DNA from 3 places in the Janthinobacterium sp. 61 genome. Region 2 is predicted to be linked to each of the others. Evidence: predicted binding sites of a transcription regulator. Region 2 holds the regulator's gene; each other region holds the start of a gene.

Region 1 (10,764 bases), 1.5 Mb from region 2:
CTGGCGGACCTCGATGCCGACAAAGAACGTTTTCTGCGCCACATCTCGCACGAATTGAAGACGCCGCTGGCAGCCTTGCGCGAAGGCGTAGCCTTGCTGGAAGATGAAGTGGCCGGCAAGCTCAGCGATGGCCAGCGCGAAATCGCCGGCATCCTGCAGCAAAACACGGCCTCGTTGCAAAATCAGATAGAAGACTTGCTGCGCTACAATACCGCCGCCTTTGACGCCCAGCACCTGGCGCATAGCAAGGTGGACTTGCTGGTCTTGCTGCAAGATGTGGTGGCCGGGCAGCGCCTGCAATGGCTGGCGCGCCGCCTGACGGTCGAGGTGCAGGGCGTGTCCCTCATCGTGCAGGCCGACCGCGACAAGCTGGCCACCGCCCTGGCCAACCTGCTGTCGAATGCCGTGCGCTTCAGCCCGGAAGGCGGCATCGTGCGGTTCAGCTTATCCAGCGAAAGCGGCCGCGTGTGCATCGACTGCATCGACGAGGGCACTGGTGTGGCGCCCGAGGATGCCGAGCGCATCTTCGAGCCGTTTTACCAGGGCGTGCGCCAGGTGGCCGGCGCGCGCAACGGCAATGGCATTGGCCTGTCCATCGTGCGCGAATATATTGCCGCCCACGATGGCAGCGTCACTCTTTTACCGCGCCAGGCTGGCGCGCATTTTCGGATAGAACTGCCCATATGATGACGAGAACCTCCCTGGCCGGCATGGCCACCTGCGCGCTGCTGTTGGGCGCATGCGCCGCCAAGCCTTCCACCCAGACTCCCGTGCTGGTGCAAACGCCGCCGCGCGTGGTGGTGGTGGCCGATCCCCAGCTCACGGAACTGCTGGCGTATCAAAGCGCCGTGCGCCTGATGACGCCGTCGGAACTGGTGAAGGCGCAGCTGGACCTGGCGAAGGCCGATCACGCGCCGCACAACACCATCCGCCGTGCCATGCTGCAAGCGACCGTGCGCGGTGCCGGCGACCTGGCCCGCGCGCAAGCCTTGCTGGAACCGCTAGCCACGGCCACGGGCAAGGATGGTCAACTGCTGGCGCCGCTGGTGCAATTGCTCAGCAGCCAGTACGCAGAGCTGCGCCGCCAGGAAGAGAGCATCGACAAGCTCAATGGCCAGCTGCGCGATGCCCAGCGCCGCATCGAGCAGCTCAATGAAAAACTCGAGGCGTTGAAAAACATCGAACGCAGCCTGTCCGTGCGCCCTGCCGCGGGAGCGCCGAAATGAGCGAGCAAGCCCACATTTTATTGGTCGACGACGATCCCGACCTGCTGCGCCTGCTGACCATCCGCTTGAAAGCGGGCAACTATCGCGTCACGGCCGTGGGCAGCGCGGAAGCCGCGCTGGCGCGCCTGGCCGTGGAATTGCCGGCCCTGGTCATTACCGATGTGCAATTGCCGGGCCGCGACGGCCTGGCCCTGTTCGATGAAATCCGCCGCCAGCATGCGGCCCTGCCCGTCATTTTGCTCACCGCCCACGGCACTATCCCCGACGCCGTCGACGCGACGGCGCGCGGCGCGTTTGCGTATCTGACGAAACCGTTCGATGGCAAGCTGCTCATGGAAAAGGTGGCGTATGCCATTAACCTGTCCACCGTCATGCCGGCGCCTGCGTCCGGCGACGAGAGCTGGCGCGCCGAGCTGATCAGCCGTAGTTCGCAGATGGCCGAGCTGCTGGCCGAAGCCAAGCTGGTGGCCGGGTCCGATGCCAGCATCCTGATCCGCGGTCCCAGCGGCACGGGCAAGGAGTTGCTGGCGCGCGCCCTGCACAATGCCAGTCGCCGCGCCAAGGCGCCGTTCATCGCCGTCAACTGCGGCGCCATTCCCGAGCAGCTGCTGGAATCGGAACTGTTCGGCCATGTAAAAGGCTCGTTTACGGGCGCCGTCGGCAACCGCGAAGGCCTGTTCCTGGCGGCCGATGGCGGCACCCTGTTTTTAGATGAGATCGGCGACATGCCGCTGCCGCTGCAGGTCAAATTGCTGCGCGTGCTGCAGGAGCGGGCCGTGCGCCCCGTGGGTGCCGACCAGACGCGTCCGGTCGATGTGCGTCTCCTGTCGGCCACGCACCGTGACCTGGACGTGGCCATGGCGGATGGGCAATTTCGCGAAGACTTGTATTACCGCCTGAACGTGGTGACCTTGACCCTGCCGCCGCTGGCCGAGCGCCGCGAAGACATCTCCCTGCTGGCGAACCATTTCTTGCAGAAACTGGCGGCCAAGTACCAGAAGCCCCTGAACGGCTTCGCCCCCGATGCCTTGACGGCCCTGGTGGCCGCGCCATGGCCCGGCAACGTGCGCCAGCTGGTCAATGTGGTCGAGCAAGTATGCGCGCTGGCGACGGCGCCGCTGGTGCCCTTGTCTCTGGTGCAACGGGCCTTGCGCGTGCCATCGCTGGAAGCGCTCAGCTACAACGAAGCCAAGCAGCGTTTCGAGCGCGACTACCTGATTCAATTGCTGCGCCTGACGGACGGCAACGTGGCCGATGCGGCGCGCCTGGCCGACCGCAACCGCACGGAGTTCTACCGTTTATTACAGAAATACGAGCTGACGCCGGCCCTATTTCGGGGTGACGGCGACCCTGTCGCTGAATAGCGACAAAAATAAAGTGTGGATAATCAAAGACTTACTGTGGAATATTGATTTTCTTGCCACAAGCTGTCGCTGTCAGGCGACAAAAAGCCCCGATTTTCGGGCCAGATCCGGCTGAAACGGGCTGAAAAAATCGAATTTTACTGTAAGCCTTTGATTTTGAATGAAATTTAAAAGCTGGCACGGTGCTTGCTGTATGGGTAGATGTGACGCTTCAACGTGTTGCTTTATCCAAGTAAGAAGCTTTTAACTTCATTGAGAGGAACTACCATGCAAACATCGAAACTGTTCAATACCCTGGTCGCCGCTATCGTACTGTCGGGCGCCTCGATCACCGCTTCGCATGCAGCTGACTCCGCAACAAAAGCACAAGCTCCTGCTAAGACTGTCGTGGCCGCCAACGCCGCCGCTGCCGTCCCTGATGAAACCATCACTTCCTCGGCCAAGGCCGCCCTGAGCGCCGATGCACAAGCCGCTACCCTGCCAGTCAAGGTAGCAACCCAGCAAGGTGTCGTCGTCCTGTCGGGCGATGTACCGAGCGCCGAAGCGGGTGACCGCGTCGTGCAGATCGTCGCCTCCGTGAGCGGCGTGAAAGAAATCAAGAACGAGCTGAAAGTCAAAGCCGCCGGTTAATCCCTCGCGCTGTACTTTACTCCGGGTTGCCCTGTCTGCGGACAGGGCATTTTTTTTGCCCGCAGAGTTTTTGCCGGGCAGCGATGCCCATGCCGCCAGGCAAGGAGCTGGACAATACAGGTAGAATAGCCAGCACTGGCGCCGCTCCCGGCGCTGTTTGTCATCCCCGGCACAGTGTTGCAAGGCTGCGCCGCTACCAGGCTACCGCATGTCTTCCTTCTCTCCCACTGCCCTGTTGCGCAATCTGAAACCCGATAATTTCACCATCGCCCTGCTCGTCACCGTGGCGCTGGCCACGTTCCTGCCCTGCACGGGCCAGACGGCCGTGGTCTTCGGCCACGTCACCACCGTCGCCATCGGCGCCCTGTTTTTCTTGCATGGCGCCAAGCTGTCGCGCGAAGCCGTGGTGGCCGGCGTCATGCACTGGCGGCTGCACTTGCTGGTGCTGGCCAGCACCTTCATCCTGTTTCCACTGCTGGGCCTGGCCCTGCGCCCGCTGGCGCTGACGTTTCTCACGCCCGATTTATATGTGGGCATTTTGTTCCTGTGCGCGCTGCCGTCGACCGTGCAGTCGTCGATCGCCTTGACGGCCATGGCGCGCGGCAATGTGCCAGCCGCCATCTGCAGCGCCTCGGCCTCTAACTTCATCGGCATCTTCCTTGCCCCCATCCTCGTGGGCTTGCTGGTGGCCAAGGGCGCGGAAAGCAAGTCGTCGGTCGATGCGGTGCTCTCCATCGTCATGCAGCTGCTGCTGCCGTTCTTGGCTGGCCAGTTCCTGCGCCGCTGGATAGGCCGCTGGGTCGATCGCCACAAGGTCATGCTGAAATTCGTCGACCAGGGTTCGATCTTGCTGGTGGTCTACACGGCCTTCAGCGAAGCCGTCAGCGAAGGCCTGTGGCATACGATCTCGGTGGAAACCCTGGTAGCGCTGGGCCTGTTCAGCATCTTGCTGCTGGCGCTGGTCCTGGGCCTGATGACGTTCATCAGCCGCCGCCTCGGTTTTTCCAAGGAAGACGAGATCGCCATCGTCTTCTGCGGCTCGAAGAAAAGCCTGGCCAGCGGCGTGCCCATGGCCAAGGTGCTGTTTGCCACCCATTCGCTGGGCATGGTGATCCTGCCGCTGATGCTGTTCCACCAGATTCAGCTGATGATCTGTGCCGTGATTGCGCAGCGCTACGCGCGGCGTGACGAGGGGCAGGAAGTGCCAGCGTCGACGCTGTGATCCTGGCCTTCTAGTAGCCGCATCGCCTGGTTCAAGCCGTCGACTATCACCGCGTATGCCTGCCGCCGGCTCGCCTCGTCCGGCGCGCGCAGCACATACGACGGGTGATATACGGTCACCACCCAGCGTCCGTCGTGCTCGATGGGCGTGCCGACCAGCGGCGTCATGGTGGCTGAACCATCTTGCAGAACGGACTTTAACGCCGTGCTGCCCAGTGCCACGATCACCTCTGGTTTGACACGCTCGATCTCTTCTTCCAGCCAGCCATGGCAGGCGAGGATTTCGCGTTGCGCGGGTGTCTTGTGCAAGCGGCGCTTGCCGCGTGGTTCCCACTTGAAATGCTTGACGGCGTTGGTCAGATAGATGCTGTCGCGCGCCATGCCCGCATCGTGAATCGCCTGGTCCAGCAGCGCGCCAGCCGGGCCAACGAACGGCAAGCCCGCCAGGTCTTCCTGGTCGCCCGGTTGTTCGCCGACGAGCATGATGCGCGCCTGTAGCGGCCCGACGCCGGGCACGGCTTGCGTAGCGTGCTGCCACAGCTCGCAGCGGCGGCACTGGTCCAAGGTGGTGGGCAGTTCGCGCGCTGGCTAGGCGCGCTCGGCGGCAATCGGGATCATGGTGGCGCCGCTGCGCTGGCCTACGCTGGCCGTCTGGCCCGTGCGCCGTTCGCCGTTGGCGGCGCCGCTGAGCATAGCAGGCACGATGGCGCCTTCCGGCAGATTTTTCCAGAAACGCGAGGGGATATGGCTATGCAGCAAATCCGCATTCACGCGCGCGGGATTGAAGATGCTGCGGTAGTAGGTCAGCCACAGGGCTTCACCGGCATCGTCGATATCGGCAGCGCCGCGCAGCAGCGCCGGTCCCGCATGCAAGGATGCGCCATCCCACAGCATGCTGGCTTGGGGCGTGGCGATCATCCAGCTGGTAGATCCCATGCGGCGCGCGAAGTGGTGCGCCACTTGCGGCAGCACGTCGTGCGTGGGTTCGAACCAGGCGACGAAGCGGGGGGCGCCCTCGGCCTCGCTGCGTTCGCGGAAGCGTACATACGCATGCATGTCGTGCTCCTCGCGGCGCACGGCCTTGGCCATCGCGTGCAGGCGCGCGCCGTCCGTATCGGCTGGCGACATCACGTCGTGCTGGCCCAGCTGCCAGCGCCAGAGCACTTGATATAAGAATGCCCAGCGGTCATGCACGTTGAAACAGGCGGCGCCTTCCAGCAATTCGACCAGGGGACGGGGCAGGCGCAGCAGCGGAGCGCTGTTATCCGTTGCCTCCGGCGTGGAGGAAAACAGGTCGCCATCGCCGGGTTGCGATTGCCAGGCCACGTCGGCAGGCGGCACGCCGCGCGCGATCAGTTCACGTGCGGCCGCGCGCCACTCGTCGAACGACTGCGCCAGCCGCACCACTGTACTCATGCGACCTGCAGCTCCGGCCATAAATTCATCTGCTGCGGCGCTTCCGCCATGGCGCGGCGCAGGTGTTCGGAGGCGGTGGTATCGCGCGCGGGAAAGTAGTCGGCCGTGATGATGAAGGGGGCGATTTTCTTCATGCTGCAGCGCAAGCGCGACAAGTCGGCGTAGCGCACTTGCCGCAGCCGGCGCAGGTCGACGATGCGCTGCGCGTTGCGCAGGCCGATGCCGGGCACGCGGGCGATCATGTGCTGCGCCGCACGGTTCAAGTCCAGCGGAAAATGTTCGCGGTGCGCCAGCGCCCAGGCCAGCTTGGGATCGATATCGAGCGCCAGATTGCCGCCCGTGGCGGGCAGCAGTTCGCTGGCCTGGAAACCATAGCTGCGCAGCAGGAAATCGGCTTGATACAGCCGGTGTTCGCGCAGCATCGGCGGCGGCGCCAGCGGCACGCTTTTCGGGCTGTCGGGGATCGGGCTGAAGGCCGAGTAGTAGACGCGCTTGAGCTTGTAGCTGCCGTACAAGGTCTCGGCAGTGGAGAGAATTTGCTGGTCGTCGCTGGCGTCGGCGCCGACGATCATTTGCGTGCTTTGCCCGGCCGGCGCGAAGCGCGGCGAGCGCGGTTCTTCCGCTTTCTCATCGAGCTTGCGGCGGATGGCGCCCATTGCCAGTTTAATCGTATGCACGCTTTTTTCCGGCGCCAGCTTTTGCACGCTGTCTTGCGTCGGCAGTTCGATATTGACGCTGAGCCGGTCGGCATAGCGGCCCGCCTGCGCGATCAGGGCCGGATCGGCGTCGGGGATGGTTTTCAGATGGATATAGCCGCGGAACTGGTGTACCTCGCGCAACTCGCGCGCCACCTGCACCAGCTGCTCCATCGTGTAGTCGGCCGACTGGATGATGCCGGAACTGAGGAACAGGCCGTCGCTATAGTTGCGCAGGTAAAAGTCGCTCGTCAGCTTGACCACCTCGGCCACCGTAAACCGCGCGCGCGGCACGTTCGAGCTACGGCGGTTGACGCAGTACTGGCAATCGTACAGGCAGTAATTGGTCAGCAGCACTTTCAGCAGCGAAACGCAGCGCCCGTCCGGCGTGTAGCTGTGGCAGATGCCCATGCCGGAGGTGGCGCCAAAGCCGTCCTTGCCGATGGAATCGCGTTTGGGCGCCCCGCTGCTGGCGCAGGACGCGTCGTACTTGGCCGCGTCGGCCAGGATTTCCAGCTTGTCCGTCAGTTCCATGGGGTGCCTCAATATACTGTGTTTATATACAGTATATCAGGGAATGCACTTTGTGCTGGCTTGACTTGTGCCATGGCAGAACGCTGTATATCGGTGTATATTACGCTCCTTGTTCACCGTTCACTTACAAGGATACGATCATGCGTCTCACCTCGCTCGCCCGCCTGCTTGGCACCGCTCTTCTCGCTACCGCCGCCACCTCCACCTTTGCCGGCGAAGTGGTGGTGTCGGCCGCGGCCAGCCTGACGAATGCGTTCAAGGATGCGGCGCAAGGCTATGAGGCGCAGTATCCGGGCAGCAAGGTGTCCCTGAACTTTGCCGCCTCGGGCGTGCTGCTGCAGCAGATCGTCAAGGGCGCGCCTGTGGACGTATTTGCCTCGGCCGATCAGGAAACCATGGATGCGGCGCAAAAGCAGGACCTGGTGCTGCCGGCGGACCGCATGGACTTCGTCGGCAACAGCCTGGTGCTGATCGTGCCGCACGACAGCAAGCTGGGCATCAAGAGCTTGAGCGACCTGACGCACAAGGGCGTGACCCGCGTGGCCATCGCCAACCCGGCCAGCGTGCCCGTTGGCCGCTATTCGGAAGGCGCGCTGAAAAAGGCGAATCTGTGGCAAGCCGTGCAGACTAAAGCCATCGGCACGCAGAACGTGCGCCAGTCGCTCGACTACGTGGCGCGCGGCGAAGTCGATGCAGGCTTTGTCTACGCCACCGACGCGGCCATCATGAAGGATAAAGTGAACGTGGTACTGGACGTGCCGTTGGAGGCGCCCGTGCTGTACCCGATTGCCACCATCAAGGGCAGCAGCAATGCCGCCGAAGCGAAGCGCTTCGTCAGCTACCTGCAAACGGCACCGGCGCAAGCCATTCTCGCCAAGTACGGTTTCAAGAAACCATAATTTAAGCACGCGCCCGCATGGATATCGCCTGGACCGCGCTGGCCCTGTCGCTCAAAGTAGCGGCCTGGGCCACGGCGCTCAATTTGTTGCTCGGCATCGGTACGGGCTATCTGCTGGCGCGCACGCGTTTTCCCGGGCGCGAGCTGCTCGACGCCCTGTTGACCCTGCCGATGGTGATGCCGCCCACCGTGCTCGGCTACTATCTGCTGGTGCTGCTGGGCCGGCGCGGCACCCTGGGCATCTGGCTGCAGGATAACTTCGGCATTAACCTCATCTTTACCTGGCAGGGCGCCGTGATCGCTTCCACGGTGGTGGCCTTTCCCCTTGTCTTCAAGCCGGCGCGGGCCGCCTTCGAGGCGGTCGACGGCCAGCTGGAGCAGGCGGCTCGCGTGCTGGGCATTTCTGAAATCGCCATCTTTTTCCGTGTAACCTTACCGCTGGCCTGGCGTGGCATCCTCGCTGGCGTGCTGCTGGGCTTTGTGCGTGCGCTGGGCGAGTTTGGCGCCACCCTGATGGTGGCCGGCAGCATCCCCGGCAAGACACAAACCCTGTCGGTGGCCGTGTATGAAGCCGTGCAGGCGGGCCAGGACGACGTGGCCAACACCCTGGTGCTGATCACTTCCTTTGTCTGTATCGTGGTGCTGCTGTCGGCTGGCCGCCTGGCGCCCGGGCGCATCGCGCACAAATGACGCCAATGACGACGCCTATGCAACTCGACCTCGACCTTCGCGCCACCTTGCGCTCCGGCAAACGCCGCTTCGACTTGCAGGTGAAATGCACGTCCGAGTGTCAGCGCATCGCCATGTATGGCCCGTCTGGCGCCGGCAAGAGCATGACCCTGAAAGCCATTGCCGGACTCTTCACGCCTGACGCCGGCCATATCCGCCTGAACGGGCGCACCCTGTTCGATTCGGCCGCTGGCATCAATTTGCCGCCGCAGCAACGCAATGTGGCGTATCTGTTCCAGGATTACGCGCTGTTCCCGCACCTGACGGTGCGCCAGAACGTGGGCTTCGGCCTGGCGCGGGGCTGGTTCAACCCGCGCGCGCGCGAAAAGCTGGACAAGGTCGAGCATTGGCTAGCCGCATTTCATTTGCAGGAACTGGCGCACCAGTTTCCCGACGAGTTGTCCGGTGGCCAGCGCCAAAGGGTGGCGCTGGCGAGGGCGCTCGTGGCCGAGCCGGCCGCGCTGCTGCTCGACGAGCCTTTTGCGGCCCTCGATCCGGCCCTGCGTGTCAAAATGCGTCTGGAACTGAGCCAGTGGCAGCAGCGCCTGGACGTGCCCATGATCCTGATCACCCACGATCCGGAAGATGCGCGCATCCTGGGCGAGCATGTGCTGTACTTGCGCGACGGACAGATCGATAACGGGGAAGAACACATGGCTTTGGGTGAACGCATTGGATAAATCAGCGACAGCGGAAATCGGCCTGCAAGGCTCGGTATGGATGACGGTGGGTGGAGAGCATCTGGGCGGCGCCGGCCGCGTGGAATTGTTGGGCGCCATTGCCGAGTGCGGCTCCATCACGCAGGCGGCGAAGCTTGTGAAGATGAGCTACAAGGCCGCCTGGGACGCCATCGACGCCATGAACAACCTGGCCGGCGAGCCGCTGGTCGAGCGCTTGACGGGCGGCAAGGGCGGCGGTGGTACGCGGCTGACGCAGCGGGGACGCCAGCTGGTCGACAATTTCCGCATCATCGAGCGCGAGCATGCCCGCTACCTGTGCCAGCTGGGCAGTCAGGCGGAAGGCATCGCCGACGATCTTTTACTCATACGGAGAATGGCCATGAAAACCACGGCACGCAATCAATTCCTGGGCAAGGTAGCCGAACTGAAACAGGGCGCCGTCAACGATGAAGTCACACTGGAATTGCCCGGTGGCCAGCACATCGTCGCCATCGTCACGCAGGGCAGCAGCGAGAGCCTGGGCCTGGTGCCGGGCGCGGAAGCGTTCGCGCTGATCAAGGCGTCGTCCATCATCCTCGTGACTGACAGCGCAGGGGCGCGCTTTTCCGCGCGCAATCAGCTGGCCGGGCTGGTGACGCGTGTGCAGACGGGCGCCGTCAACACGGAGGTGGTGCTGGATTTGCCGCGCGGCGGCACGATCGCCGCCATCATCACGAACCAGAGCAGCAGCGAGCTGGGTATCGAGCTTGGCAGCAATGTGACGGCCATTTTCAAGGCGTCCAGCGTGATTCTGGGCGTGCCGGCGTAAATTGCGTAGGTCGGATTAGCGGGGGCACGCCGCGTAATCCGACAATATTGTTGGCGTATCATGTCGGATTACGCGCAAGCGCTAATCCGACCTACTCTTTTAATCTTTCAGCCTCGACAACCAATCGGACGCCGCCGCCAGCGCCTGCTCCAGTTCCCGCGCCGTGTGCGCCAGCAGCGCCGGCACCTCGTCGAGTCGACCGGCGTCGATGGCTTCCTCGGTGGCAAACGCGGCGCGGATCAGGCGTTTCGTGCCCAGGGTGCCCACGGAACCGCGCACGCCGTGCAAGATGCGCGCCACGTCGCTGTGGCGGCCCGTTTGCAACGCTGTTTCAGCGTCGCGCACGGGCGTCATGCCCTTGTTCAGCGCATCTTCCACCATGCGCCGCAGCACGCCGCGCCCTTTCGCATCGCGTCCCATCACGCGCATCAGCGGCGCCATGGAAAACACTTCCTCATCGGCAACGGGTGCCGCCTCGGTCGTCTGCACTTGCGGGCGTTTGGGCAGGTGGCGCAGGATGACTTCCATCATCTCTTCCACCACCACGGGCTTGGCGATGAAAT
Region 2 (10,764 bases):
GCATGATCTTGCCGTTTTCTTGGACGAAGTCTTTCAGCGTGTCGACGTCTTTGTAGTCGACTTGCTCAACGTGAGCTGCGGTGAAGCGGCAGAACTTCTTGCGTTTGAACAACGGGTTTTGCTGTTTGCGTTTTTCTTTAAGCTTGAGCTTATTTTTGTCGAACTTTTTACCGAATGCCATGTCAGGCTCCTGTATCTAAAATGCGCTAGTCGGGGTGACTGCACTAAAATCAATGATGTGAAACACCAAACTCTTGCTGTTGCGGCTCTTCCTGGCCAGGAAACCCGTGAACTGATAGACCCCGCCCAAGCTTGCCTGGCTGAACCTGCCTGATATTTCACCAGCGGCTAGCGCGGCAACATCAAACTCGGTCAAACGGGCAATTCCTGCTTCCATCTGCTGCGAACTGTGCTGCAATACTGCATTCACAATCGGCAACCCTGCCGGGGTGTAGCGCAATATTTCGCGCTCGGCAATGATGGCGGTTACTTGTAGCTGGTTCAGCGCACGATCCTGGTCAAGAATTAAGCTGCTGCTGCGGCTGGAGCGGCTGCTGGTGCTTCGGTGCGGTGGCTTTTGGCCGCGTCTTCGCGTTGTACCGATTTCATCATCGGCGAAGGAGCTGTTTCAGCTTTCTTCATTTTAACGGTCAGGTGACGCAACACGGCATCATTGAATTTGAATGCTGTTTCCAACTCGACCAGGGTCTCGTTGTCGCATTCGATGTTCAGGCAGATGTAGTGTGCTTTAGGCAGCTTTTGGATCGAGTAAGCCATTTGACGGCGGCCCCAATCTTCCACGCGGTGAACCGAACCGCCGCGGGTGGTTACGCTGGCTTTGTAGCGTTCGATCATCGCGGGCACTTGCTCGCTTTGGTCCGGATGGACGATAAAGACTATTTCATAATGACGCATGCAAACTCCTTCAGGTCGGATTGATAATCGCCCACCCCGGCGTCAAGACGGGTGTGGGAAGGTCAGCCGAAGATTATAACCGCCTTTTGCAAACGTTTCAATCATTCCTTCCACAAGCGCCCGAAAAGCCCGTGCGCCACCGTGCTTTCCGCCTGTGGACAAGTATTTCTTGCCAAATTCGCCGAAAAGACGGAAATCCCCTTGCATAGTGGACGATACTGTACAAAAATACAGACTGTTCATATAGACAGCATTTTAGTATGCACCCACCGCTCATGATCAAGCTGACAGCACGACAAGAACAAATCCTGAACCTGATCAAGGACGCGATTGAAAACACGGGCTTTCCCCCAACCCGTGCCGAAATCGCCAATGAACTGGGTTTCAAATCGGCCAATGCGGCCGAAGAACATTTGCAGGCCCTGGCCCGCAAGGGCGCGATCGAGATTTCGCCCGGCACCTCGCGCGGTATCCGCCTGATCGGTGCGGCGGCGAGCGCGGCCGCCGATGCGCTGGCATCGAAAGTGCCGGCAGCCCTGCTGATGTCGCTGCCCCTGATCGGCCGAGTAGCCGCCGGTTCGCCCATCCTGGCGCAGGAAAACCTGGAAGCGAGCTACAACGTCGACCCCGCCCTGTTCTCGGCCAAGCCTGATTTCCTGCTGAAGGTGCGCGGCTGGTCCATGCGCGACGCCGGCATCATGGATGGCGATTTACTGGCCGTCAAAAAGGTCGACAGTGCCAAGAACGGCCAGATCGTCGTGGCCCGCATCGGCGACGAAGTCACCGTCAAGCGCTACAAGAAAACGGGCTCCGTCATCGAACTGCTGCCGGAAAACCCCGATTTCAAGGTGATTACCGTATCGCCGGAAGATGAGTTCGCCCTGGAAGGCCTGGCCGTGGGACTGATGCGCAGCTGGCATTAAGTTGCGTGCTGGGGTCAGACCCGCCGGGTCTGACCCCAGTTTTTAGTTTGCCTCAAAACTGGTACATGGCCTAGTCACCAACACCGCTCTCAGCCCTCCAGCGCACCACGGAAGTCTTCCAGCAGATCGGCCTCATCCTCGATCCCGACGGAAACGCGGATCAGCGATTCGGCGATGCCCATGCTGGCGCGGCGCTCGGCTCCCATCTCATAGAAGATCGTGTGGGCGACGGGAATGACCAGGGTGCGCGTGTCACCAAGGTTGCTAGCCGGAATCGCCAGATTCAGGCGATTCAGGAAATCGAAGCAATCGATGCCATCTTTTAATTCAAAGCTGAACAGCGAACCATAGCTGCGGAACAAGTCCGTCGCCAGCGCGTGCTGCGGGTGCGAGGACAAGCCTGGGTAATGCACTGCCGCCACGCGCGGGTCCGCTTGCAACATGGTGGCCAGCGCCAGGGCGTTCGAGCAGGTACGGTCCATGCGCAAGGCCATTGTTTCCGCGCCGACGGCGATATGGTGCGCCGCCTCCGGGCCCAGCGAGGCACCGAAATCGCGCAAGGCCTTGGCGCGGATTTGCGCGATGCCCCACTGCGCCGGCGCCGCCTTTTTATAATTGTCGAAAATGTTCGGGTACTGCGTCCAGTCGAATACACCCGTGTCCGTCAAGCTGCCGCCCAGGGCATTGCCGTGGCCGCCAATGGATTTCGTCAAGGCATTGACCACCAGGCCCGCGCCCACCGCTTTCGGGCGGAACAGGTAGGGCGTGGTCATCGTATTATCGACGATGTACAGGATGCCACGCTCCTTGCACAGCGCGCCGATCTTCGCCAGGTCGGCGATCTGCGTGCGCGGATTGGCGATGGTTTCCACGAAAACAATCCGCGTTTGCGGCGTGATGGCGGCGGCCACATTGGCCACGTCCGTGGCATCGACGAAGGACACGGCGATGCCCTGCCCCGTCACCGTTTGCCACAGGCTGTTGGTGTTACCAAACAGAAAAGCCGACGACACCACATGGTCGCCCGCGCGCAGCAAGGATTGCACCACGGCGCCAATGGCGCCCATGCCGGTCGCGAAGCACAGGGTCGCCACGCCATCTTCCATCTTGTTGACCTTGTCTTCCAGCGCGGACACCGTCGGGTTACCCTGGCGGCCATAGCGAAAGCCCGGCTCCTTGCCCTGGAACACGGACGCCAGCTGGCGTGCATCGCCATAGCCAAACGCGACGGAGGTATGCACAGGCTTGTGCAGCGAGCCGTGCTCGATGCCCTTGCGACGGTCGTTATGCAGGATGGTGGTGGTAAAGCCGTAGTTTTTGTTGTTGCTCATGATCAAGTGGCGCGCAAGGCTGCAAGAAATATCAGATAAAAAAAAGCCCGGCCATAGCCGGGCTCCACATCACCCTTCGGTGGTGGCGAGGTTCAGGTTCAACTGGGAACGTGGCGTATCTTCCGGCGCTGCCGCCTTCGGATGGTGGCGCGCATATTCCAGGCGGTCCAGGTATTCCTGCGACACGTCGCCCGTCACATACACGCCATCGAAGCACGACGCCTCGAAGTTCGTCAGTGCCGGGTTGACGTCGGCAATCGCCTGCTTCAACGCGCCGATATCCTGGTACACCAAGTAGTCGGCCGTGATTTCGCGGCATACTTCTTCCGTCGTGCGGCCATAGGCGATCAATTCGTCGCGCGTCGGCATGTCGATGCCATACACGTTCGGGTAGATCACCGGTGGCGCGGCCGAGGCGAAGATGACCTTCGTCGCGCCCGCTTCGCGCGCCATCTGCACGATTTCCCGGCTGGTGGTGCCACGCACGATGGAGTCGTCGACCAGCAACACCACTTTATCCTTGAATTCGGAAGGAATCGCGTTGAGCTTCTGGCGCACGGACTTCTTGCGCGCCGCCTGGCCCGGCATGATGAAGGTGCGGCCGATGTAGCGGTTCTTGATGAAGCCTTCGCGGTATTCCAGGTTCAGCGCCAGGGCCAGCTGGATGGCGGCCGGACGCGAGGAATCGGGAATCGGCATGACCACGTCGATATGCACGTCAGGCAATTCGGCACGGATCTTTTCAGCCAGGTATTCACCCATTTTCAGGCGCGTGGCGTACACCGAGGCACCGTCGATGACGGAGTCGGGACGGGCCAGGTAGACGAATTCGAACACGCACGGATTCAGGCTGGCGTTGTCGGCGCACTGGGCGCTGTGCAATTTCTTGTCGGCATCGATGAAGACGGCTTCGCCGGGACCGATGTCGCGCACGAAGCGGAAGCCCATGCCTTCCAGGGCCACGGATTCGGAGGCGATCAGGTATTCGGGGCCTTGCTCCGTTTCATTAATGCCCAGGCACAAAGGACGGATGCCGTGCGGGTCGCGGAAGGCCAGCAAGCCCACGCCAGCAATTTGCGCCACTGCAGCATAGCCGCCCTTGACGCGGCGGTTCAGCACGGTGATAGCCTTGAAGATGGCTTCCGGGTCCAGGTTCAGGCCCGTTGTGGCTTCCTGGATTTCATGCGCCAGCACATTGAGCAGCACTTCCGAATCGGAATCGGTATTGATATGGCGGCGGTCGTTCTTGAACATTTCCTGCTTCAACTGTTCCCAGTTGGTCAGGTTGCCATTGTGCGCCAGGGTGATGCCGAACGGCGCATTCACATAAAACGGTTGTGCTTCCTCTTCGCTCGACGAACCGGCCGTCGGGTAACGGCAATGGCCGATGCCCGTCGTGCCTTGCAGCGAACGCATGTTGCGCGTACGGAAGACGTCACGCACGAGGCCATTGGCTTTGTGCATGGAAAACATACTGCTGTGATTGGTCGCAATCCCTGCCGCGTCCTGACCGCGATGTTGCAAGAGCAACAATGCATCATAGAGCAATTGATTGACAGGTTGATGGGAAACGACGCCGACGATGCCACACATGGTGTGCTCCTAAACTGTGCTACTGATTTTAAAAAAAATTCAAAATTTCACATGCTGCGCGTATGCGGCAGGCAGATAAGGCTTGATGGCACGCGCGCCCTGTTCCGCGAGCGGGCTGAGCAGCGCATTTTTCCAGAATGACTGCTGTGGTATGGAAGTCATGCCACACAAGATGACGGTGGTCAGCACGATCACCAGGCCCCGCGCCACGCCGAACAGGCTGCCCAGGGTACGGTCGGCCAGGCTCAGGCCCGTCACCTTCACCAGTGCGTCGACCGTCATGGACAGCAAGCCCATCAAAATGCGCACGCCGATGAACAGCACCACGAAGGCCAGCAACAGGCGGACGGCTTCACCCGGCACGGCTTCCGGCAGGAATTTCGCCAAGGTGGCGCCATAGGCGTTGGCGATGACGAAAGCCACGATCCAGCTGACCAATGACAGTATTTCCTTGACCAGGCCGCGCATCATGCTGATCAGCACGGACGTCACCAGCACGAACAGCACCAGGTAATCGAAGATCGTCACGACCGTTCAGCCTTGCAACATCACGCCGGCACCAGGCTGCCGCCCAGGCCCAGCTTTTGCAGCTTGGCGCGGGTCTTTTCGGCGTCATCGCGGCTGCCGAACGGTCCCACGCGCACGCGGATGCGCTCGCCCGCGGGGCTGGAGACTTTCTGCGTATAAGACTTGATACCCGCTTCGCGCAGCTTGTCCTGCAATTCATCGACCTTGTCCTGCGTCGCCAGCGCCGCCACCTGCACCACGAACTTGCCGCTGCCGGCGTCGTGTGCCTTGTCTTGTGCTTTCTCTTGCGGCTTGTCCAGTGGCTTGCCTTCCAGAATCGCCATAGCGCGCGCCGCATCGTCGGCAGATTGCGCCGGCTTGGCAGGCTTAGCCTCAGGCTTGGCTTCCGCTTTTACCTCATGCTTGGGTTCAGGCTTGAGCTCATGCTTCGGCTCCGGCTTGGCTTCGTGTTTCGGCTCTGGTTTCGGCTCCACCTTGACCGGCTTGGGCTCAGGCTTGGGCTCGGGTTTCGGTTCCACATAGGCCGGCTTGGCAGGCGCAGGCTGGACGGCAGCCGGCACGGGCGCCGGTACTGCTGCCGGTGCCGGCGCAGGCCTGGCCGCAGGCGGCAGAGGAGAGTCGATGATTTCCTCGGACTGGTCCAGGCCATTGTGCGCAGCCGCCTGAGCGGGCACAGCCGGCACGGGCGCAGGTGCAGGCGCAGCGGCCTTTTCTTTCGAGGGAATGTCGATGGCGATATCGTTGAAAGGCGCCTTCGGCTCGGAATCGAGCAGCATCGGCAAGCCCACAGCCACGCCCAGGGCCAGGGCAATGGCCCCGACCAGGCGGCGGCGTGCGCGCTTTTTTTCAGGCAAGACCGGGTCCGGCGCTTCTTTGCCGCCACGGCGCGATCCACCGCCACCAGAGGTGTTGGCGGCGCGCTTGCGGGTCGGCGACTGTGCTTCGCCAGGGACATAAAAGCCGCTGTCTTCGCCAGAGGATTCTTGCTTGTTTTTAAACAGTTTCGAGAACAAGCCCATGCGTGATTTTCAGTCGAGTGCGTTTCAGTGAAGTGAGGATTTTCTGGCCTTCATCACGCCGGCGACGGTGAGGAAAGAACCAAAGACCACAATTCTATCATTCTCACCGGCCCGGCTCATCGCATTTGCAAAAGCTTGTGCCGGATCATCGAAAATAGACACAGTATGGTCGTTGCTGTCGGGCTTATCTTCCAGCATGATCTGCACCTTGGCGGCCAGCTCGGATGCAGTCGCCGCGCGCGGCGACGGCAGGCTCGTCAGGCACCAGTGGTCGACGTGTTCGCTCATCGCGGCCAGCACGCCATCGATATCCTTGTCCTGCATGGAGCCGAACACGGCATAGGTGTACGGGTGGAAACCCATATTGCCCAGGTTCTGGTTCAGCGCCGAAGCTGCGTGCGGGTTATGCGCGACATCAAGGATGACGCTGGGGCGGCCAGGCAAGACCTGGAAGCGGCCCGGCAGTTCCACCGTCACCAGGCCCGTACGTACTTCCTGCGCGCCAACGGGCAGTTTCAGCTTCAGCACTTCCAGCGCGGCCAGCACGGCCGTCGCGTTCAGGATCTGGTTGGCGCCACGCAAGCTTGGATACGCGAGCGAATTGCGGCGCTGCTCGCGCCCGCCGTAGTTCCACTGCTGCTTGTCGCCCGAATAGTTGAAATCGCGGCCCATCAGCCACAGATCCGCGCCGATGGCCTCGGCATGGTCGATCAAGGATTGCGGCGGCACGGGGTCGCTGCAGATGGCCGCCTTGCCCGGACGGAAAATACCGGCCTTTTCAAAGCCGATCGCTTCGCGCGTATCGCCCAGGTAATCCGTGTGGTCGATGTCGACGCTGGTGACGATGGCCACATCGGCGTCGATCACGTTGACGGCATCGAGGCGCCCGCCCAGGCCCACTTCCAGGATGGCCACGTCCAGCTTGGCCTGCGACAGCAAATGCAGGATGGCCAGGGTGGTGAATTCGAAATACGTCAGCGGCGTATCGCCGCGCACGGCCTCGACGGCATTGAAGCTGGCGACGATCTGTTCGTCGCTGGCCATCTCGCCCAGCACGCGCGCGCGCTCATTGAAGTCGAGGAAATGCGGCTTGATGTACAGACCCACTTTGTAGCCAGCACGCAACAGTACGGATTCCAGCATGGCGCAGGTGGAACCCTTGCCATTCGTGCCCGCCACCATGATCACGGGGCAAGTAAAAGCCAGTTGCATGCGCGCCTTCACGGCTTGTAGGCGGTCCAGGCCCATGTTGATCTGGGTTTCCGAATGGCGGGTTTCCAGCATGGCGAGCCAGTCCGGCAATGTGGTGGGGAGCTTGAGCATGGGAGACTTCTTGATGAGGAGACAGTGCGCGAGGCGCGGAGATGGTGTGGCATGGCAACCAGGCGGGTCCGCAGGACACCGCCCGGCCTGTTACTCTGGCGGATTACGCCAAGACTTCGACGGCCTGGTTTTGCAGCAAGGCCAGCAAGCGGGCGATTTCTTCGCGCATCTTGCGGCGGTCGACGATCATGTCGACGGCGCCCTTGGTGACGAGGAACTCGGCGCGCTGGAAGCCTTCCGGCAATTTTTCGCGCACGGTGTTTTCAATCACGCGCGGGCCGGCAAAGCCGATCAGCGCTTTCGGTTCAGCAATCACCACGTCGCCCATGAAGGCGAACGAGGCGGACACGCCGCCCATGGTCGGGTCGGTCAGCACGCTGATGAATGGCAATTTCTTTTCCGACAGCTTGGTCAGCATGGCCGTGGTTTTCGCCATCTGCATGAGCGACAGCAAACCTTCCTGCATGCGCGCACCACCGGTGGCGGTGATGCAAATGAACGGCACCTTCTGTTCCAGCGCGATTTGTGCGCCGCGCACGAAGCGCTCGCCCACGACGGAACCCATGGAGCCGCCCATGAATTCGAATTCGAAGCACGCCACGACCACTGGCAGGCTCATGATGGCGCCGCCCATGACGACCATCGCATCCGTCTCGCCCGTCGCTTCCATGGCGGATTTCAGGCGGTCCGGGTATTTCTTGCTGTCCTTGAACTTCAGCGTATCGACAGGCAGGATTTCCTGGCCGATTTCATAGCGGCCGCCCGCGTCGAGCAGGCTGTCGAGGCGTTCACGCGCGCGGATGCGCATGTGGTGATCGCATTTCGGGCACACGTGCAAATTCGATTCCAGATCCGTACGGTACAGCACGGCTTCGCACGATGGGCACTTGACCCACAGGCCTTCCGGCATGGTCTTGCGCGCGGCAGCATCAGAACGCTGTATGCGCGGTGGCAGCAGTTTTTCCAACCAACTCATATTTTCTCCTTGGGCCCTTGTAGGGGTAGCGTCGGTGGACGCCCCCGGCAGACGGTAAACGGCGACACCCCCGTAGGGCGCCACCAAAAATTTTATCTATTGCACAATAACAGGAAAATCAGTGGCCGAAGTGTAGCCGTTTATCGCCGGGCTGTCGAACTTTGCCGTCAACGTATCTTGCGTAAACGGCAAGCTTGCTCAGGCGTCCAGTGCGGCGCGGATGCCTGCCGTAAAGCTGCGCACGGCATCGACGGCGCCACCTGGCGGGGCGTTTTCAATCTCCTGGATGATGCGGCTGCCGATCACGACGGCATCGGCCACCTTGGCAACGGCCTTGGCCGTGGCACCATCGCGGATGCCGAAGCCCACGCCGATGGGTAATTTTACATGCTGGCGGATGGCCGCAAGGCGTTCCGCCACCTGCTCCGTATCAATGTTGCCCGCTCCCGTGACGCCCTTGAGCGACACATAGTAGCTGAAGCCGCCGCCAACCTTGGCCACTTGCGCGATGCGCTCTTCGGTCGAGGTGGGCGCCAGCAGGAAAATCAGGTCGAGGCCCGCTGCGCGCATGGCGGCCGCGAATTGCTCGCACTCCTCAGGGGGATAGTCGACGACGATGGCGCCATCGGCGCCGGCCGCTTGCGCTGCATCAATAAACGCGGCGCTGCCGATGCGTTCGATGGGGTTGGCATAACCCATCAGTACCACGGGCGTCGTCTGGTTCGTTTCACGGAACTGGCGCACATAAGCGAACACATCGTGGATGCCGACATTGAATTTCAAGGCCCGCTCACAGGCGCGCTGAATGACGGGACCTTCGGCCATGGGGTCGGAAAACGGCACGCCCAGTTCCAGTATGTCGGCGCCGCCCTCGACAAGCGCATGCATCAGGGGCACGGTGGCGTCAGGGCCGGGGTCGCCGGCGGTGATGAAGGTGACCAGGCCGGTCTTGTTGTTCGATTTTAAGTTGGCAAAGGTGGTGGCGATACGGGACATGGGGAGCTTTCTTTATCAGTGGAGGATGTCGGATTACGCGCTGACGCGCTAATCCGACCTACGCAATACCGGGATTGTCAGTTGTTTAACTGAAATTCAATCCCATGCGCTCCGCCACGGTATGCATGTCCTTGTCGCCACGGCCCGACAGGTTGGCCAGCACGATCTGGTCTTTCGGCAAGGTGGCCGCCAGCTTGGCCGCATAGGCCAGCGCGTGCGACGATTCCAGCGCCGGGATGATGCCTTCGATATGGCAGCAGTCGTGGAAGGCCTGCAAGGCCTCGTCATCGGTGATCGACACGTATTGCGCGCGGCCCAAATCCTTCAACCACGCGTGTTCCGGGCCGACGCCGGGATAATCGAGGCCGGCCGAGACGGAATGCGTCTCGATGATCTGGCCGTTTTCATCCTGCAGCAGATAGGTGCGGTTGCCATGCAGCACGCCCGGGAAACCGGCCGCCAGCGAGGCCGAGTGCTTGCCCGTATTCAATCCTTCACCGGCCGCTTCCACACCGATCAGTTTGACATCCTTCTGGTCGATATACGGATAAAAGATGCCCATGGCATTCGAGCCGCCGCCGATGCAGGCCACCACGTAATCAGGTTGGCGACCCGTCATTTCCGGCATCTGCACCAGGCATTCCTCGCCGATCACGGACTGGAAATCGCGCACCATCATCGGGTAAGGATGGGGGCCGGCGACGGTGCCGATGATATAAAAGGTGTTTTCGATGTTGGTGACCCAGTCGCGCATGGCTTCGTTCAGCGCATCCTTGAGGGTCTTCGAGCCGGATTCGACGGGCACGACAGTGGCGCCCAGCAATTTCATGCGGTACACATTCTGTGCCTGGCGCTTGACGTCTTCGCTGCCCATGTAGACCACGCATTCGAGGCCGAAGCGGGCACAGATGGTGGCCGTGGCCACGCCGTGCTGTCCGGCGCCCGTCTCGGCGATGATGCGCGGCTTGCCCATGCGCTTGGCCAGCAGGGCCTGGCCGATCACGTTGTTGATCTTGTGCGCGCCCGTGTGGTTCAAGTCTTCGCGCTTGAAATAGATTTGCGCGCCGCCTGCCATTTCGGACCAGCGCTTGGCGTGATAAATGGGCGATGGACGGCCGACGAAATGTTTCAGCTCGTAGCGAAATTCTTCGAGGAATTCC
Region 3 (10,764 bases), 780 kb from region 2:
CCATGGCGCAGGAGGAGGCGACATTGACGTCCGTGGCACCCGGCCCCGATGACCGTCCCCGTGCCGGCTCCGTTACCCGGCTGCGGCCTTTGGGCATGGGGCGTTACGCGCTGGGCGATGCAAGCGGGGCGCAGGACGTGATCGATATCGTTGAAGCGACGCCCGAGGTGCTGCGCCTGTCGCGGCCTTAAAGCGCGCCTCGCAGCTTGTAGGCGAGCGCCGTGCGGTTGCCCACGCCGAGTTTCTGATAAATCGCATGTAGCTGGTTGCGTACGGTAGCCGGCGACTTGCCCAGCTCCCTGGCGATGCTTTTATACGGCAAGCCTTCGGCCGCCATGGCCGCGACCAGCCGCTCGGCCGGGGTCAGGCGCTGCATGTCGCTGTGCCTGAAAACTGACTTCTCATCCCTGTTCTCCTATCCATGGGCGGCATGCCGGTGGCATGCCTGCAGGGATAACGGGAACGCGGCGCGTATCTGTAAAACTATTTTCTCCTGTTGCCGGTACGCGGCGATGGACGAAAAAAAGACAGGCGAACCTGTCTTTTCGTAAGGACGGGTGGCGCTCAGCCGATGGCCGCCATGGACACCGGTTTCAGCTTGGCCGCCAGCGCCTTGCCTTTCTTGGCGCGCTTGCCGAAGTGCTCGGCCAGGGCCGTGGCACCGAGCGACGCATCCTGCGGTTTCGATCCCCTGCCGATGCCCGAGACCACCACGCCGCGCTGGGTGATCGGCTGCACGGCCAGCAGCTTGTCCTTGGCATCGAGGTCGATCAGCTTGACGCCGGTGCCGCCCTTGGACAGGGTTTTCATTTCATCCAGGCCAAACACCAGCAGGCGTGCGCCTTCCGTCAGGCAGGCCAGGGCGCTGGCTGCTTCGTGGATGACCTTCGGCGCCAGGGGCACGTCGCCGTCGTCCAGGGTGATGAAGGCCTTGCCGCCTTTCAGGCGGCTGCTCATGTCGCCCGCCTTGGCGATAAAGCCGTAGCCGGCGCTCGATGCCAGCAGCAAGTTGGTGGCGCCATTGCCCGCAAAGTAATGCAGGATGCGCACGGCGTTGCCCGGCGTGCCCCCGCTCAGGTCGCACAAGGTCGTGATCGGCACTCCATCTCCGCGCGCGTTGGGTAGCGCCGAGACGGGAACCGAGTAAATCCTGCCGTTGTTGCCAAAGCCCAGCAGGGTGTCGACCGTGCGGCATTCGAATGCGCCATGCAGCGTGTCGCCCGCCTTGAAGGTGAACTGCGCCGCATCGTGGCCGATGCCGGTGCGCGCACGCACCCAGCCTTTTTCCGAAATGATGACGGTGACCGCCTCGTCGACGACCTTCTGTTCCGCTACGGCTTTTTGCGCTTCCTCGATCACGGTGCGGCGCGCGTCGCCGAACTGCTTGGCGTCCGCCTCGATTTCGCGGATGATGGCGCGCTTCATCGAGCCCGGGTTGTCGAGCAGGTCTTGCAGCGACTTTTCTTCCTTGCGCAGCTCGGCCAGCTCTTGCTGGATCTTGATCGTTTCCAGGCGCGCCAGCTGGCGCAAGCGGATTTCCAGGATGTCGTCGGCCTGGCGTTCGGACAGATTGAACGCTTCGATCAGGGCCGCTTTCGGTTCGTCCGAATTGCGGATGATCTGGATCACCTTGTCGATATTGAGCAGGATCGCTTCGCGGCCTTCCAGGATATGGATGCGGTCCTTGACCTTGCCCAGTTTGTAGCCGGTGCGGCGCGTGACGGTCTCGAAGCGGAAGTCGATCCACTCGCGCAGGATGTCGCCCAGTCCTTTTTGGCGTGGGCGGCCATCGCCGCCTATCATCACCAGGTTGATCGAGGTCGACGATTCCAGCGAGGTGTGCGCCAGCAGCATCAGCATGAATTCCGTCTGGTCCTGGTTCTTCGACTTCGGCTCGAACACCAGGCGCACGGGCGCGGCGCGGCCCGATTCGTCGCGGATGGTGTCGAGCGAATTGAGGATCAGCGCCTTCAGGGCCACCTGGTCCGGCGACAGCGCCTTCTTGCCCAGCTTGATCTTCGGATTCGTCAGTTCCTCGATTTCTTCCAGCACCTTTTGCGACGAGGTACCGGGCGGCAGTTCCGTTACCACGGCTTGCCACTGGCCGCGCGCCAGCTCTTCGATCTTCCAGCGCGCGCGCACTTTCATGCTGCCACGGCCGCTCGCATACATGTCCTGGATTTGCGAGGACGGTGTGATGATCTGGCCGCCGCCGGGGAAGTCCGGGCCGGGAATGATGGCCATCAGTTCGGCGTGCGTCATCTTCGGATCGCGGATCATGGCCACGGCCGCTTTCGCCACTTCCGCCAGGTTGTGCGACGGGATTTCTGTCGCCAGGCCCACGGCGATGCCGGAGGCGCCGTTCAGCAGCACCATCGGCAGGCGCGCCGGCAGCAGCTTCGGTTCTTCCGTCGAACCGTCGTAGTTGGGCTGGAAGTCCACCGTGCCCATGCCGATTTCATCCATCAGCAGCTTGGCGATGGGCGTCAAACGCGCTTCCGTGTAGCGCATCGCCGCGGCGCCATCGCCATCGCGCGAGCCGAAGTTGCCCTGGCCATCGATCAAGGGGTAGCGCAGCGAGAAATCCTGCGCCATGCGCACCAGCGCGTCATACACGGACTGGTCGCCGTGCGGATGCAATTTACCGAGCACGTCGCCGACCACTGCCGCCGATTTGCGCGGCTTGGCCGTGGAATTGAGCCCCAGTTCATTCATCGCATACAGAATGCGGCGCTGCACGGGTTTCTGGCCGTCGCACACGTCGGGCAGGGCGCGACCCTTGACGACGGAGATGGCGTAATCGAGATAGGCGCGCTCGGCAAAGGTGGATAGGGTCAGCGCTTCGCCGTCGAATACCGGTTCATCCGGCTCGATCGGCTCAGGCTGGGCATCGTCAAATAAATTGGTTTGTGTGGACATGGCGCTTGTTTCGGTGTTAGTGGTTGCGGTTGAATTCGTGGGGCTGATTATGACAGCCTGGATTTGGAAAAGGACTTGCCGTACGTCAGATACATGTAGCGCAAGGTCAGATACAGCACGGCCACGGCCAGTTCGACGCTGTTATGCATCATTGGCATGGCGCGGATGGAAAGAGCCTGACCGGCCAGCACGAAGCTGGCAATGGAGGGCACCAGCACCAGCGGCCACATCGTCTTCCATTTGAAATCGCTGGGGGAAAACAGCAAGCCGGCGCACGACCAGGCATACAGCGTGGCGCCGACGAGGGGGGCTGGCAACTGCTGCGCATACAGTAGCGACAGCAAGCCCGCACAGCCGACCAGCCATGCCGCGCGCAGGCGGGGCAAGAGCGCCTCGGGCCAGCCGCAATCGCCATACAGGCCGGTAGCGCTGCGCAGGGCCAGCGCCGCCAGGCAAAACATCAATGGCATGGCATCGCCGATGGCCAGCGCGGTGGAACCTTTGCCGCTCATGAACATGGCGACGAACAGCGACAGGCCCAGGCACAGGAGCAGCAGCATGCCATGCAGCAGCTGGCGATTGAGCGCATACGCGAGCAGTGCCGACGCGCACAAACCGGCCGCAGTCACCAGGTGCATGGTCTCGCTGCGCTCGGGCAGGAACAGCAGCAGCGCCAGCACGAGATAGGGCACGATCCAGCCCAGTTGCCGCAAGCCGGGCCGCGCCCACAGCACGGGCAGGCGTTCCTGCAGCGCTTCCTGCAGCGTGTCGAGCCGCGCGAACAGCGGCGCGGGCCAGCGCAAGGCATGCATGGCCAGCAGGGCAAAGGCCAGCGCCTGGAAGCCCAGCAGGCTGGCATAGGCGGCCGTGTCGCCGAGCTTGAAGCCGGCTGCATCGAGCACACCGGCGAGCATGAAGTGCAGCACGAAACCCAGGCCGCTCGAGGCCAGCGCCGTCTGCTTGAAGTAGCGCTTGGCATGGACGGCGTGTTCCCACTGCTCGAACAGGTCCGTATCGAGCTTGCAGGCCAGCATCTCGGCGTGCTGCCAGCGTATCGCGTGCAGCAGTTCGCGCAGCTGCAGCGTGAATTTTCGGTCGAACAATTGGCGCGCGTAGGCCGATGGCGGCTGCTGCGACATGAGGCAGTCCAGGCCGGGGTAGCTGTCGCGGTTGTCGCTGAAATGGGCGAACGAACGGTCCGCCCGGTAGCGCTGCACGGCGCTGCGCACCAGGTCCGCATGGCTGCGCGCCAGGTAGGAAAAATCGCGGTCCCAGCCCAGCTGCTCGAACAGGGCCTGGCGCAGCGCCAGGTCATAGCCGGCGCCGGCGCAATAGCGCAGCGCGCACAGGTCGAACTCCTCGCGCACGTCGAGGTTCAGCATGGCGTCGTCCTGCAGCATGCGGGCCAGCACGTCGCTGGCATCGGCGTGGCGCGTCTGCGCCAGGCAGCCTTGCCACAGATTGGCGGCTTCCTGCGTCGGATCGATGGCGACCACACCCCATTGTTCTTGCGGCGGTGCGGGCTCCCGGGCAATGATGCCCCACAGTTCTGCGGGCGGCTCCTGCGCCGCATCGTCGATCACGCCCCACAGGTCGGCCGGTTCCATGGGCGTCGCTTCTGGCACTTCCGCCGCTTCCGCTTCGGCCCCAGCCGATTGCGGTTCCGGCAACTCCGCAGCAAACAGGTGCGCATGGCGCAGCGCGTATTCATACGCTTCGCGCAGTTCCTGGAAGGCGGCCGGATCGTCTTCGGGACGCGTCACTTTCAAGCGCTTCGCATACGCACGCTTGAGGGCGCGTTCGTCGCCGGTCGGCTCCGTACCCAGGATATCCCACAGGCTGCGCTGTCCGTTGTGCATGCCACCGTCCATTTACAGGAAGCTTTCGCTCTCGACCTGGCGCAACACCTCGTCGAGCGCCTGGCGGGCCTTGCGGATGGTGTTCGGGTCCTGCGTTTCCAGCGCGGCCTGGAAATTGGCCGTGTGCGCCGCCAGATACTGGCGCACGTCGCCCAGTGACTGTTCGTACAGGCGGTCGGCGCGCGTGACTAGGGTGCGGTTTTCCATCTGTTCGCGTGGGTGGATCTTCAGGTCGGCCAGTTCAAGAAAGCGCTGCTCGATCTGTTCCGGCGTCATCACGCCCGCGTTGTCGCTGATGATCATCTTGTGGCGTTCCTGCGTGGCCAGTACCGTTACTTCCGCTTCCAGCACGCCGCTGACGTCGTAGGTGAAGCGCACGTCGATGCCGATCTCGCCCGCCTTTTTTGCGGGTATCGGGAAGCTGATCTTGCCGAGAAAGACGTTGTCAGCCACCAGGCGCGACTCGCCCTGGAAGATCGCCACGTTGATTTCCTTCTGATTGTCGTAGATGGTGGTGATGTTTTCCGTGCGCGAGACGGGCACCACGGAGTTGCGCTCGATGATGGGCAGGTAATGCCCGCCTTCATACTGGTTTGCGCCGACCTGGCGCGAAATCGAAATGCCCAGCGAATACGGTGCCACATCCGTCATGACCACTTCGTCCAGGGCCGCATCGCGCATCTTGAGGCCAGCCTGCACGGCGGCACCGAGTGCCACGGCTTCGTCCGGGTCCAGGTGGATGGCGGGAAAGCGCCCGAACATGCGTGATACGAGCTTGCGCACCAGCGGCATGCGCGTGGCGCCGCCGGCCAGCACCACTTCATTCAATTCCGCCGCGCGGATGGTGGCGTCGCGCAGCGCCCGTTCCACGGGAAGGCGCAAACGCGCCAGCAGCGGTTCGCACAACTGCGCCAGCCTGTCTTCGCTGATTTCCCAGCTGTATTCCTTGTCCTCGTAGCGCGTGGCCATGCGCACGGATGGCTGCTCTGACAGCAGGCGCTTGACGCGCTCGGCTTCATCGCGCAGCAACTGCTGCTGGCGCGGGTCGAACAGGCGGCTGCCGGCCGCGTCGCGCAAGCCGCTGCCGTCCAAAAAGGCGTCGACCAGCACCGTGACGAAGTCTTCGCCGCCCAGAAAATTGTCGCCGGCAGAGGCGCGCACTTCCATCACGCCTTCGAACAGCTCCAGGATCGACACGTCAAACGTGCCGCCGCCCAGGTCGAAGACGAGGAATTTGCTTTCCTGTTCCTTGTCGCGGATGCCGTAGGCCAGCGCGGCGGCTGTCGGCTCGTTCAGCAGACGCTCCACGCGCAAGCCCGCCAGCTGGCCGGCGATGCGCGTGGCCTTGCGCTGCGCATCGCTGAAGTACGCGGGCACGGTGATGATGGCTTCCTCGACCTTGTGGCCCAGGAAGGCTTCGGCATCTTCCTTCAGCGCGCGCAGCACCATCGACGACAGCTCTTCCGGACGGAATTGCTGCGTGCCGAGGGTGATCTTCTTTTCACTGCCCATGTAGCGCTTGAAGACGGCGGCCGTCAGCTGCGGGTGCGTCTGCAGGCGCTCGCGCGCGGCGCGGCCAACCAGCACGGTGCCGTCGTCATCGATGCTCACGCACGACGGCGTCAGGTGTTCACCCAGCGCATTCGGGATGATGGAAGCCTTGCCGTCGCGCCAGATGGCGACCAGGCTGTTGGTGGTGCCCAGGTCGATGCCGATGATCATCAGATATCGGCCTCCGCCTCATTGCCGTGTTCCTCGATCCAGGCGCGCCGTCCTGCCGCTTCGCCTTTGCCCATCAACATGTTGAAGCGCGCGGCGGAAGTCATGTGGTCGATTTCGCCCAGAGTCACGGGGAGCAGGCGGCGCGTGTCCGGGTTCATCGTCGTTTCCCACAGTTGCTCGGCGTTCATCTCGCCCAGGCCCTTGAAGCGCGAGATCGACCAGGCGCCCTGTTTCACGCCCTCCTTGCGCAGCTTGTCCTCGATGGCGACCAGTTCGCCGTCATCGAGCGCATAGATTTTCTGCATCGGCTTCTTGCCGCGCGCTGGCGCATCGACCCGGTACAGGGGCGGGCGGGCGATGCAAATATGGCCCTTGTTGATCAGGGCCGGGAAGTGCTTGAAGAACAGGGTCAGCAGCAGTACCTGGATGTGCGAGCCGTCCACGTCCGCATCCGACAGGATGCAGATCTTGCCATAGCGCAGGCCGGACAGATCGGGCGTGTCGCCCACGCTGTGCGGATCGACGCCGATGGCCACCGCAATGTCGTGGATTTCGTTATTGGCAAACAGGCGGTCGCGGTCCGTCTCCCACGAGTTCAGGACCTTGCCGCGCAGGGGCAAAATCGCCTGGAATTCCTTGTCGCGGCCCATCTTGGCCGAACCGCCCGCCGAGTCACCCTCGACGAGGAACAGTTCATTGCGCGTGATGTCCGACGATTCGCAGTCCGTCAGCTTGCCCGGCAGGACGGCGACGCCCGAGGATTTTTTCTTTTCTACTTTTTGCAGTGAACGCTGGCGCGACTGCGCCTGCTTGATCACCAGATCGGCCAGCTTCTTGCCGTAGTCGACGTGCTGGTTCAGCCACAGTTCCAGTGGTGGTTTGGTGAAGGTCGAGACCAGGCGCACGGCGTCGCGCGAATTCAGGCGTTCCTTGATCTGGCCCTGAAATTGCGGGTCCAGCACTTTCGCCGACAGCACGAAGGAAGCGCGCGCAAACACGTCTTCCGGCAGCAGTTTCACGCCTTTCGGCAGCAGCGAGTGCATCTCGACGAAATTTTTCACGGCGCCGAACAGGCCGTCGCGCAAGCCCGATTCGTGCGTGCCGCCATTCGAGGTGGGAATCAGGTTGACATACGATTCGCGCACGATGGCGCCTTCTTCCGTCCACGCCACCACCCAGGCCGCGCCTTCGCCTTCGGCAAAGCCTTCCGAGTCCGGGCCCGCGTACTGCGCGCCTTCGAACAGGGGAATCAGGGTTTCGCCATTCGACACCTGCGCCAGCGATTCGGTCAGGTAGCCGCGCAAGCCTTCCGCGTACAGCCAGGTCTGCGTGTCGCCGGTTTTCGCGTTGGTCAGGGTGACGGTCACGCCCGGCAGCAGCACGGCTTTCGAGCGCAGCAAGCGCTGCAGCTCGGTTTGCGAGATGTTGGGCGAATCAAAATACTTCGCATCGGGCCAGGCCGTCACGCGCGTGCCCGACTTCTTGCCGTCGCGCGGAGCGGGGCGGGAACTCAAGGGTTCGATCACGTCGCCATTTGCGAACACCATGTGGTGCAAGCCGTTGCCGTCGCTTTCCTTGCGCCAGACGGTGATTTCCAGGCGCGTCGACAGCGCATTGGTGACGGACACGCCAACGCCGTGCAAGCCGCCCGAAAACGCGTAGGCGCCGCCCGAACCCTTGTCGAACTTGCCGCCCGCGTGCAGCCTTGTAAACACGATTTCCACCGTCGGCACGCCTTCTTCGGGGTGCAGTCCGACGGGAATACCGCGGCCATTGTCTTCTACGGTGATGCTGCCATCCGTGTTTTGCGTGACGGCGATATGCGTGCAGTGACCGCCCAGCGCCTCGTCGGAGGCATTGTCGATCACTTCCTGAATGATGTGCAGCGGATTTTCAGTGCGGGTGTACATCCCCGGGCGCTGCTTGACGGGTTCCAGTCCCTTCAGGACACGGATGGATGATTCGCTGTAGTCGGATGCTGGTTTTTTAGTGGCCATACGTGTTCAAGCTAAGTAAAGACAGTGGTTGGAACGCCAGGCCAGGGCACTGCAGGGCGCAGTGACAACGGCGGCGATAACTGTATGAATATACAGTATATCCCGTCCAGCGTCACTGGGAGAGGGCAGTGCGGCAGGCATGGCGTCCTTGTGCGGACGCTCGCGCATTCTATCTTGTCCAGCGAGCAATAGCGCTACTCCAGGGCAACAACAGTGCGCTGCGCGCGCGGTTTTGCGCCAATTGTGGACGATTTTATGCCCTAAAGCCCCCGTTTTTACATCTTGTTTACAGCTGACTCTCCAGTCTTTACGAATTTTTTAGACCCTTTTGGCTAATCTGCTCACTATCAAAACAAACCTGAATGAGGGTGGGAATGGATATCGTGTATCTCGGCTTGATTGCCGTTTTTTTCGTCGTGGTGGTCGGCTTTGCCGTCGCCTGCGACAAATTAGGGAGCGTCAAATGAACGCGTTTTATGTGCTGGGCGCCGTCGTGTCGGCTGGCCTGCTCGTGTACCTGCTGGTGGCACTGTTGAAGGCGGAGGAACTGTGATGACGACGCAATCGATACTGTTATTGGTGGCCTTCCTGGTTGTACTGCTGGCCGCCGGCTATCCGCTGGGCCTCTACATGGCCAAGGTGGCCGGCGATGGCCCCGTGCGTGGCCTGGGCTGGCTGCAAAAGCTAGAAAACCTGCTTTACCGCTGGTCCGGCCTGCCTGCCGACAAGGCCATGGGCTGGAAAAGCTATGCCATCGCCCTGATCGTCTTCAATACCGTGGGCGCCGTCTTCGTCTACGGCCTGCAGCGCCTGCAGGGCTTCTTGCCACTTAATCCACAGGGCCTGGGTGCCGTCAGCCCCGACTCCTCGTTCAATACCACCGTCAGCTTCGTCGCCAATACCAACTGGCAGGGCTACGGCGGCGAACAGACCATGAGCTACCTGACCCAGATGCTGGGCATGGCATGCCAGAACTTCTTTTCGGCGGCCACCGGTATCGCCGTGATCTTCGCGCTGGTGCGCGGTTTCGCCTCGCGCTCGGGTAAATCGATCGGCAACTTCTGGGTCGACCTGGTGCGCTCCACCCTGTACATCCTGCTGCCGCTGTCGCTGGCCTTGTCCGTCGTCTTCATGGGCGAAGGCATGATCCAGAACTTTTCCGCCTACAAGGAAGTGACGCTGCTCGACCAGGTGGCGTATGAAACGCCGAAAATGACGGCCGATGGTCAGCCCGTGGTGGATGCCGCCGGTAAGCCCGTAATGGAAGCACAAGTGGCGACCACGCAGACGATCGCCATGGGCCCCGTCGCGTCGCAGGAATCGATCAAGCTGCTGGGCACGAATGGCGGCGGCTTCTTCAATGCCAATTCCTCGCATCCGTATGAAAATCCGACCGTGCTGTCGAACTTCCTGCAGATGCTGGCCATCTTCATCATTCCCGCCGGCCTGTGCTTCACGTTCGGCAGCATGGTGGGCGACCTGCGCCAGGGCTGGGCCGTGCTGGCCGCCATGACCCTGATCTTTGTCGTCATGACAGCCGGCGTGATGAGCGCCGAGCAGCAAGCCAATCCCGCTTTGCAGGTCTTGGGCGTGGACCAGCAGGCCAGCAGCCTGCAATCGGGCGGCAATATGGAAGGCAAGGAGACGCGCTTCGGCATCAGCTCCTCGACTCTGTTCGCGGCGGTGACGACGGCGGCATCGTGCGGCGCAGTCAATTCCATGCACGACTCCTACATGCCCCTGGGCGGCATGGTGCCGCTGCTGCTGATGCAATTCGGCGAAGTGATTTTCGGCGGCGTGGGCACGGGCCTGTACGGCATGCTGATGTTCGCCATCCTGGCCGTCTTCATCGCCGGTCTGATGATAGGCCGCACGCCTGAATACCTGGGCAAGAAAATCCAGGCCTATGAAATGAAGATGGTGTCGCTGGCCATCCTGGTCACGCCAGCCCTGGTATTGACGGGCACGGCGATCGCCGTGATGGTCGAACCGGGCAAGATCGGCGTGGCCAATCCCGGCGCGCACGGCTTCTCGGAGATTCTGTACGCCTTCACGTCGGCGGCAAACAATAACGGCAGCGCGTTTGCCGGGCTGTCCGCCAACACGCCGTTCTACAACGTGATGCTGGCGATCGCCATGTGGTTCGGCCGTTTCGGCGTGATCGTACCTGTGCTGGCAGTGGCCGGTTCGCTGGCGGCCAAGCAGCGCCTGTCGGCCAATGCCGGCACCATGCCTACGCACGGCCCCATGTTCATCGGCCTGCTGAT

Evidence for each region. Region 2 encodes LexA, which represses DNA repair genes until DNA is damaged. Its sites were predicted from a motif close to ACTGTATNNNNATACAGT; they were not measured.
Region 1: CLU92_RS19950 (putative DNA modification/repair radical SAM protein) is a predicted target of LexA. The motif match lies at 7,102-7,119, and genes of this name have one in related genera.
Region 3: CLU92_RS16755 (DNA topoisomerase IV subunit B) is a predicted target of LexA. The motif match lies at 8,577-8,594, and genes of this name have one in related genera.

The regions. Positions count from the first base shown of each region.
Region 1 covers NZ_PJMQ01000001.1:4,403,556-4,414,319, reverse strand. Annotated here, with positions in the region: gene CLU92_RS19980 (ATP-binding protein) at 1-687, shown strand, start outside; gene CLU92_RS19975 (protein bicaudal D homolog) at 684-1,226, shown strand; gene CLU92_RS19970 (sigma 54-interacting transcriptional regulator) at 1,223-2,590, shown strand; gene CLU92_RS19965 (BON domain-containing protein) at 2,858-3,220, shown strand; gene CLU92_RS19960 (bile acid:sodium symporter family protein) at 3,429-4,442, shown strand; gene CLU92_RS28445 (UdgX family uracil-DNA binding protein) at 4,394-5,017, opposite strand; gene CLU92_RS28440 (TIGR03915 family putative DNA repair protein) at 5,030-5,857, opposite strand; gene CLU92_RS19950 (putative DNA modification/repair radical SAM protein) at 5,854-7,086, opposite strand; gene modA (molybdate ABC transporter substrate-binding protein) at 7,227-7,985, shown strand; gene modB (molybdate ABC transporter permease subunit) at 8,003-8,674, shown strand; gene CLU92_RS19935 (ATP-binding cassette domain-containing protein) at 8,692-9,393, shown strand; gene CLU92_RS19930 (TOBE domain-containing protein) at 9,434-10,201, shown strand; gene CLU92_RS19925 (response regulator) at 10,301-10,764, opposite strand, start outside.
Region 2 covers NZ_PJMQ01000001.1:2,889,485-2,900,248, forward strand. Annotated here, with positions in the region: gene rpsR (30S ribosomal protein S18) at 1-181, opposite strand, end outside; gene priB (primosomal replication protein N) at 197-505, opposite strand; gene rpsF (30S ribosomal protein S6) at 526-915, opposite strand; gene lexA (transcriptional repressor LexA) at 1,191-1,838, shown strand; gene CLU92_RS13260 (cystathionine gamma-synthase family protein) at 1,928-3,169, opposite strand; gene purF (amidophosphoribosyltransferase) at 3,239-4,762, opposite strand; gene CLU92_RS13270 (CvpA family protein) at 4,802-5,290, opposite strand; gene CLU92_RS13275 (SPOR domain-containing protein) at 5,311-6,309, opposite strand; gene folC (bifunctional tetrahydrofolate synthase/dihydrofolate synthase) at 6,334-7,632, opposite strand; gene accD (acetyl-CoA carboxylase, carboxyltransferase subunit beta) at 7,736-8,608, opposite strand; gene trpA (tryptophan synthase subunit alpha) at 8,807-9,604, opposite strand; gene trpB (tryptophan synthase subunit beta) at 9,690-10,764, opposite strand, start outside.
Region 3 covers NZ_PJMQ01000001.1:3,668,247-3,679,010, reverse strand. Annotated here, with positions in the region: gene CLU92_RS16780 (hypothetical protein) at 1-191, shown strand, start outside; gene CLU92_RS16775 (helix-turn-helix transcriptional regulator) at 188-376, opposite strand; gene parC (DNA topoisomerase IV subunit A) at 565-2,919, opposite strand; gene CLU92_RS16765 (J domain-containing protein) at 2,967-4,778, opposite strand; gene CLU92_RS16760 (molecular chaperone HscC) at 4,791-6,500, opposite strand; gene CLU92_RS16755 (DNA topoisomerase IV subunit B) at 6,500-8,497, opposite strand; gene kdpF (K(+)-transporting ATPase subunit F) at 8,961-9,050, shown strand; gene kdpA (potassium-transporting ATPase subunit KdpA) at 9,050-10,764, shown strand, end outside.